Regions from separate parts of the Micromonospora trifolii genome, predicted to be linked through region 2. Evidence: riboswitches for the same ligand, from Rfam matches in the RefSeq annotation. Region 2 holds a riboswitch; the other holds the start of a gene.

What was found. Region 2 has a riboswitch for ZMP and ZTP ahead of ACQRWP_RS10120 (glycine hydroxymethyltransferase). Riboswitches for the same ligand answer to the same signal wherever they lie in the genome.
Region 1: linked by a shared signal. The riboswitch ahead of ACQRWP_RS02430 (bifunctional 5,10-methylenetetrahydrofolate dehydrogenase/5,10-methenyltetrahydrofolate cyclohydrolase) and the one ahead of ACQRWP_RS10120 (glycine hydroxymethyltransferase) in region 2 are both predicted to bind ZMP and ZTP.

The regions. Positions count from the first base shown of each region.
Region 1 is NZ_CP191526.1:539,074-543,008, reverse strand. It holds gene ACQRWP_RS02450 (CU044_5270 family protein) at 1-605, opposite strand, end outside; gene ACQRWP_RS02445 (RNA polymerase sigma factor) at 621-1,190, opposite strand; gene ACQRWP_RS02440 (hypothetical protein) at 1,187-1,429, opposite strand; gene ACQRWP_RS02435 (NIPSNAP family protein) at 1,390-1,629, shown strand; ZMP/ZTP riboswitch at 1,706-1,787, shown strand; gene ACQRWP_RS02430 (bifunctional 5,10-methylenetetrahydrofolate dehydrogenase/5,10-methenyltetrahydrofolate cyclohydrolase) at 1,801-2,700, shown strand; gene ACQRWP_RS02425 (vitamin B12-dependent ribonucleotide reductase) at 2,772-3,935, opposite strand, start outside.
Region 2 is NZ_CP191526.1:2,178,867-2,182,801, reverse strand. It holds gene ACQRWP_RS10135 (NAD(P)H-hydrate dehydratase) at 1-12, shown strand, start outside; gene ACQRWP_RS10130 (hemerythrin domain-containing protein) at 92-592, shown strand; gene ACQRWP_RS10125 (SDR family NAD(P)-dependent oxidoreductase) at 653-1,459, opposite strand; ZMP/ZTP riboswitch at 1,609-1,698, shown strand; gene ACQRWP_RS10120 (glycine hydroxymethyltransferase) at 1,718-3,154, shown strand; gene ACQRWP_RS10115 (hypothetical protein) at 3,265-3,525, opposite strand; gene ACQRWP_RS10110 (PLP-dependent aminotransferase family protein) at 3,593-3,935, opposite strand, start outside.

The DNA.
Region 1 (3,935 bases), 1.6 Mb from region 2:
AGATGCAGGTCGACAGGGTTCTCCCGAAGGTATCGAAGCAGCTCGTCCGGATCGGAGGGCAGGTCGCCGTGGTACGCGGGCGGTTGGAACGCGTCGAGTTCCTTCGTGGGATCGGCGGCATCGCCCATCCGGAGCACCTTCAACTCGCCCCACCCGTTCGGGTCGCTCTCCGGTCGGTAGCGTCCCTGCGTGTACGCGACTCCACCGGCCGACTGCCACAGTTGGCTCCGTGTGGTCTGGTAAGGACCGCTGTCCGGCAGGTCCCGGATCGTCACCAGGTATTCCGTGAAGACGTACTGATCGGGTCGGGCGGTGAGCTCCGGCTGCTGCCGGGCCGCGTCGGCCGCCAGATGGAAGATCTCCGACGCGCTGGCCGTCGGCGGCGGCTGATCGCCCACGCTGATCGTCTGCGCCACCAGCGCACCGGCGGTCAGCGTCACTGCCAGCCCGAACGTTCCGGCGAGGCGCCAACCGCGGAGGAACCGGGTACGACGCCCGGCGGGACGGGCCGCCGACGCCATCTCGGCCCGGTGGGCGACGTGTGCGGTCAGATCCCTGAGGAGCTGCTCCTCGAAACCCTGCGGCGACCGTTCGGTCTCGTTCATCGTCATCTCCGTCTCTCAGGCGAGGGTGGTGACCGGGCGGGCGAGCACGGCGCGGACGACGCGGCGGGCACGATGCAGACGGACCCGAGCGGCGACCGGCGACATCCCGAGCACTGTCGCCGCCTCCGCGACGGTGAGGCCGTCCACGGCGACGAGTTCGACAAGCGTTCGGGTGCCCTCGGGCAGCTCGCTCAGAGCCCGATGGGTGCGGCGGGCCGCCGACTCGGCGTCGATCCGCTCCTCGATGCGGGCGATGTCATCGGGGCCCAGGTCCCGCCGTCCGGCCAGTCGACCGGTCACCCGCAGCCGTTGAGCCGCCCGACGCCGCTCGTCGCCGATGACGTTGCGGGCCACCCCGTACAGCCAGCCGATCTGGCTACCCCGCTCCGGCCGGTAACCGGCCGCCGACTCGATCACCGCCAGGAACACGTCGGCGGTCAGGTCGGCGGCGAGATGCGGGTCGTCGACCCGCCGTGCCACGAACCGGCCCACCGCCTCCAGGTGCCGCCGGTAGAAGACTTCGAAGGCCACCGGATCGACTCCGATGCCGGAAATGTCGTCATCGGCTCGGCTGGGCTCATTCACAGGCCGTCCTCCCTCGTGCCTTCACACCCCTTCTTCGTAAGGCGGAGCACGAGTGTTACCGAACCATTCGGACGGCGGGCGCGGGTCGAGGCAGCGCCGTCGCGATCACCGGGCCGTATGGTGACGCCGTGATCACCTGTGTCGTGCACTACACCATCGATCCGGCGCAGATCGAAGCGTTTGAAGACTTCGCCCGGGCGTGGATGCGTCTGGTGGCCAAGCACGGTGGTGTGCACCACGGCTACTTCCTGCCCGCCGAGGCGCCAGCGACAAGGCCGAGGCGCTGTTCAGCTTCGAGAGCCTGGCAGTCTATGAGCGTTACCGCGCACGGTTCGGCAAAGACCCGGAGTTTGTCGCGGCGGACAGCATCCGCGACAGCTCGGGTTGTGTCGTGCGGTACGAGCGAACGTTCATGCGCCCGCTCCTGCCGACTGATTGAGCCCGACCGGCTCCCACGGCGCTGACGGTGGCGCTGCTGGTCCAACTGGGCAACCGCCCTGGTGATACGGCATCATCGAACCACCGGCGACTGGCGGCACGGGGATGGTGGAACCATCGGGGAGCCTCTCGCGGGCGTCGACCGCCTGGGCGCCTGCGTCGAGGAACCGTCATGACCACGACCAGCGAATCCGCCGAGCACCACACCCCATCCGGCACGGCCCGGCTCCTGCCCGGTGCACCGGTCGCCGAAGCCGTCCTGGCCGAGACCGCCGCCGCGGCCGCCCGCCTGCGCAGCCGCGGGATCACACCGAGCCTCGCCACCATCCTCGTCGGAGACGACGACGCCAGCGCCGGTTACATCGCCATCAAGCAGCGTCAGGCCGCCGCGCTCGGGTTCGCATCCCCGCACGTGCATCTGCCCGCCACCGTCACCCAGGCTGAGCTACACCAGGCCATTGCCCGGTTCAACAGTGATCCGGCCGTGCACGGGCTGCTCGTGCAGTACCCCGTGCCGGGGCACCTGGACTACGACGCGGCGCTGCAGACCATCGACCCGGACAAGGACGTCGACGGCATGCATCCACTGAACATGGGGCGTCTCGCCGTCGGCCTGCCCGGCCCGCTGCCGTGCACCCCCGCCGGCATCGAAGCCCTCCTGGCGTACTACGAGATCCCCGTCGCCGGTCGTGAGGTCGTCATCCTCGGCCGCGGCGCCACCCTTGGCCGCCCCCTGGCCATGCTGCTCGCCCAGAAGCGCCCGACCGCCAACGCCGCCGTCACCGTCGTCCACACCGGGGTGCCCGACTGGGCCCGCTACACCCGCCGCGCCGACATCCTCGTCGCCGCCGCCGGCGTACCCCGGATCGTGCAGCCTGAGCACGTCAAGCCCGGCGCCGTCGTCATCGGCGCCGGCGTCCGCTACGAAGGGCGGCGCCTCCTACCGGACGTGGACGAAGCGTGCGCCGAGGTCGCCGGCGCCATCACGCCCCGGGTCGGCGGGGTCGGTCCGACCACCGTCGCGATGCTGTTCCGCAATGCCGTGCGCGCCGCCGAGCGAGCGAGCCAGTAACCAGCGGAGGGCGGAAACGCCGCGAGCGCGGCAGGTGGTCCCTGCCGCGCTCGCGGGTGGTGCGTGGTACGTCAGCTGCAGCCGCTGGTGGAGCCGCAGCCCTCGCAGACGTAGCAGCTACCGGCGGGGCGCATCTTCGTACCGCAGGTGAAGCAGAGCGGCGCGTCGGCGGCCTTGCCGATCACGGCCTCCAGCAGTTCGGTGCTGGAACCCACGCTCGGAGCCGGCTTGGCGGCGGCCACGTCGGCCATCTCCTGGGCCGGCTGGGCGACAGCCTCCGGCTTGGCCGGGGTCTCCACCGGCGCGGACGACGCCATCGCGGTGAGCTCGGCGCCGTTGACGCCGGCGGCCTCCGCGTCGGCCTCGGCCCGCAGCTGCGCGGCCCGCTCCGAGGCGGTGAAGATGCCCAGCTCGGCGCGGCGTTCGTAGGGCAGGAAGTCCAACGCCAGGCGACGGAAGATGTAGTCCATCACCGAGGCCGCCATCCGCACGTCCGGGTCGTCGGTCATGCCGGCCGGCTCGAAGCGCATGTTGGTGAACTTGCTGACGAACGTCTCCAGCGGCACGCCGTACTGAAGGCCGATGCTGATGGCCACCGAGAAGGCGTCCATCACGCCGGCCAGGGTCGAGCCCTGCTTGGACATCTTCAGGAAGACCTCACCGAGGCCGTCGTCCGGGTAGGACGACGCGGTCAGGTAGCCCTCGGCGCCACCGACGGAGAAGCTGACCGTCTCCGACGGGCGCTTCTTCGGCAGGCGCTTACGCACCGGCCGGTACTCGATGACCTTCTCGACCGCGGCCGGCGCGGCCGGTGCGGTCTCGACGGCGGCCGGCTCGGTGGCCTTGTTGGACTTGGCCACCGAGAGCGGCTGGCCGACCTTGCAGTTGTCGCGGTAGATCGCCAGCGCCTTGAGGCCGAGCTTCCAGCCCTCGAAGTAGATCTTCTCGACGTCCTCGACGGTGGCTGCCTCCGGCATGTTGACCGTCTTGGAGATGGCGCCGGAGACGAACGGCTGGATGGCCGCCATCATCCGCACGTGACCCATCGGGGCGATCGTCCGCTCCCCCATGGCGCAGTCGAAGACCGGGTAGTGCTCCGGCTTGAGGCCGGGGGCGTCCACCACGTGGCCGTGGTCGGCGATGTGCTCGACGATCGCCTCGACCTGCTCCTCGGGGTAGCCGAGGCTGCGCAGGGCGCGCGGCACCGTCTGGTTGACGATCTGCATCGAGCCGCC
Region 2 (3,935 bases):
GCCATGGTGTGAGGCGGTTTCACCTGTTTCCGCACTCGGCGTCTGGGTACCGGAACCCCACCAGCCGAGACTTTTCAGGGAGGTCATACCGGTGTCGACCGATGCCATCGTCCTGCTCAAAGAGGACCACAAGGAAATGCGCCGACTGTTCAAGGCCTTCCAGGACGCCGAGGAGGGGCCGGCGAGCCAGCGGCAGAAGCTGGTGGACCAGATCCTGGAGGCACTGACCATGCACACCTATCTGGAGAACGAGGTGATGTATCCGGAGGTCCGCCGGCTGCTGCCCGACCTGGAGGACGACATCCTCGAGTCGTACGAGGAACACCACGTCGCCGATGTGCTCTGCGCCGAGCTGGCCAGCATGAGTGCCGACGACGAGCGCTTCAACGCCAAGACGACAGTGCTGATCGAGAACGTGACGCACCACGTCGAGGAGGAAGAGGAGGAGTGGTTCCCCAAGGTGCGCGAGGCGCTGGGCCGCAAGCAGCTCCAGGAGATCGGCGAGAAGATGATCGCGTTGCGCGCGGACGCGCCGCGTACCCCCACTGAACCGAAGGCGATCAAGAAGGCGCTCGATGCGGTGACAGCCTGAGGCACCCGCTCACACCGAAGGGCCCGGCACGATGCCGGGCCCTTCGTCGTGCACCACGGGTCAGCTGCCAGATCCCGGCTCGGCCATCCGGCGGTGCTGCTCGGACTTGAGCTTGTCCGGAATGATCTTGCCGGCGGCGGTCTGCACCTTGTTCATCAGCGAGCCGGCGGTGATCGTCTGATCACCCCTCATCATCGCCTCGAAGCCCTGCTCGGCGACCTTCGCCGGGTCGTCCTTCTTGCCCGAGCCCACCCGGGTGTCCTCCATATCGGCCCGGTCGAAGAACTCCGTGTCGGTTGGCCCTGGCATCAGCGAGGTCACCGTGACACCGGTGTCCTTCAGCTCGTTGCGCAGCGCCTCGGCGAAGGACTGCACGAACGACTTCGACGCGTTGTAGACCGCCTGGAACGGCCCCGGCATGGTGGAGGCGATCGACGAGGTGAAGAGGACCCGGCCCGCGCCCCGCTCGACCATCCCGGGCAGCAGCCGCTTCGCCAGGTGCACCGTCGAACGCACGTTGAGGTCGACGATCTCCAACTCGTCAGCGAGGTCGGTGCCCCCGACGAAGGCGCCACCTGCTCCGCGACCGGCGTTGAGCGCCAGCGCGTCCAGCGGCCGTCCGGTCGCGGTGACGGCGGCCACCAGCTCCGTCACGCCCTGCTCTCGGGCCAGGTCGACGCGGACCGACCAGATCTGCGGGCCGCCGTCGCGGCGCAGCTTCTGCGCGGCCGACTCGATGCCGTCGTCCTCGGCCGCGATGACCAGGTCGAAGCCGTGCTCGACGAACTGCGCCGCCAGTTCGTACCCGATTCCGCTGGAGGCCCCGGTCACCAGGGCGAGCGGCCGGTTGGAGGTGGGTGTGGTCATGTTCTCGACTCCTTCTGTGCGAACCCTGGCCGCACCCGTGACGGTGCGGTGGTCACCTACCGTGTGCCCCGCGACGCATCGCCCAATCACGTCGGCGGGGTCGCCTCCCGGAGGGCGGCCCGAACGGCCGGTTCCGGCCCGGTAGGATCCTCCCGGGCCGTTACTGGCGCGTGGGGATGGAGAACCATCGGGGAGCGGCCTCGTCACGTGGACGTTTGCCGAGCGCCTGGGCCTTCCCGCACGTCTGTTGGAGGTCGCATGTCCCGCAACGCCGAATCCACCGCATTCCGGAGTGCCCTTGAGGTGATCCGGGCTGTCGAGCCGCGGGTCGCCGACGCCATCGGCGCCGAGCTGACCGACCAGCGGGAGTCGCTCAAGCTGATCGCCAGCGAGAACTACGCCTCCCCGGCGACCCTGCTGGCCATGGGCAACTGGTTCAGCGACAAGTACGCCGAGGGCACCGTCGGCCGCCGCTTCTACGCCGGCTGCCAGAACGTCGACACCGTCGAGGCGCTCGCCGCCGAGCACGCCCGGGAGCTGTTCCGCGCCGCGCACGCGTACGTGCAGCCGCACTCGGGCATCGACGCCAACCTGGTCGCCTTCTGGGCCGTGCTGGCCGACCGGGTGGAGTCCCCCGCCCTCAAGAAGGCCCAGGTCCGCCAGGTCAACGACCTCACCGAGGCCGACTGGTTCGCGCTGCGCCGCGAGCTGGGCAACCAGCGGATGCTCGGCATGTCGCTGGACGCCGGCGGCCACCTCACCCACGGTTTCCGGCCGAACATCTCCGGCAAGATGTTCGACCAGCGCAGCTACGGCACCGACCCGACGACCGGCCTGATCGACTACGACCGGGTGGCCGAGGCCGCCCGCGAGTTCAAGCCGCTGATCCTGGTGGGCGGCTACTCGGCGTACCCCCGGAAGGTGAACTTCCGGATCCTGCGCGAGATCGCCGACTCGGTCGGCGCCACCTTCATGGTCGACATGGCGCACTTCGCGGGCCTGGTGGCCGGCAAGGTGTTCACCGGCGACTTCGACCCGGTGCCGCACGCGCACATCGTCACGACCACCACGCACAAGTCGTTGCGCGGCCCGCGCGGCGGCATGGTGCTCTGCCAGCCGGAGCTGGCCGACCAGGTGGACCGGGGCTGCCCGATGGTGCTCGGCGGTCCGCTGCCGCACGTGATGGCCGCCAAGGCGGTCGCGCTCGCCGAGGCCCGCCGGCCCGACTTCGCCGACTACGCCCAGCGGATCGTCGACAACGCCCAGGCGCTCGCCGAGGGGCTGCTGCGCCGGGGCGCGACGCTGGTCACCGGCGGCACCGACAACCATCTGGTGCTGATCGACGTGTCCGGCTACGGGCTCACCGGCCGCCAGGCCGAGCAGGCCCTCCTCGACTCGGGCATCGTCACCAACCGCAACTCGGTCCCGCAGGACCCGAACGGCGCCTGGTACACCTCCGGCATCCGGATCGGCACCCCGGCGCTGACCACCCGGGGCCTGGGCACCGCCGAGATGGACCAGACCGCCGAGCTGATCCACACCGTGCTGACCCAGACCACCGCGGGCGCGAACGCCGACGGCACCCCGTCGAAGGCGAAGTACACGCTGGACGCCGGACTGGCCGACAAGGTCGCCCGCCAGGCCACCGACCTGCTGGCCACGTACCCCCTCTACCCCGGCGTCGACCTGAGCTGAGCCTCCGCCCGACCGCTCCCGTCGATCATGGAGTTGTGGTGCCTGATATGGGCTGGTGCACGACTTTCGTCCACCACCACAACTCCATGATCGACGCAGGGGTGCGACCGTCAGGCCATCGGGCGCTTCAGGTGGTAGCGGTGGACTTCGGTGCTGCCCTGGACGTTGTTGACGTCCTCGGCGGCGGAGACCAACTCCCACCCCTCCCGGCCGGCGCGATTGAGGTGCGCGATGGCGGTGTCGCCGAAGGCGGTGATGTCCTTGCGTGACCCGTCCGGCGCGTACCAGACGAACGAGACGTGAAAATTGCGGCCCTGTCCCTGATAGCGACGGACGAGCAGGGCGTACTCCCAGGCAACCATGCGGCTTATTATGACCGTCCAACCAGGACGGCGGCACGCGGGTCGTCGCGCATTGCCATCCGATGAACGCGGTGTGTCAACCCGCCCAGCGAGTCAGCTCGTCGGTGATCAGCGCCGCGAGGCGATCCAGCCCGACGTCGATCTGCTCCGGTGTGACCGCGCTGACCGACAACCGCAACGCGCGCACCGGTGCGGTGTCGTCGTAGAAGTGCGCCATCGGCGTCCACAGCACCCCGTAGTCGCGAGCCGAGCGATCCAGCAGCGCGTCGTCGACCGGGAACGGCACGGTCACCACCACGAAGAACCCGCCGGCCGGCACCGTCCACCGCACCGCCGGCCGATCCAGCTGCTCGGGCTGATCGGGGAAGCGCCGGGTCAGGCCGGCCACCAGGTGGCGCAGATTCCGGGTGTACGCGGAC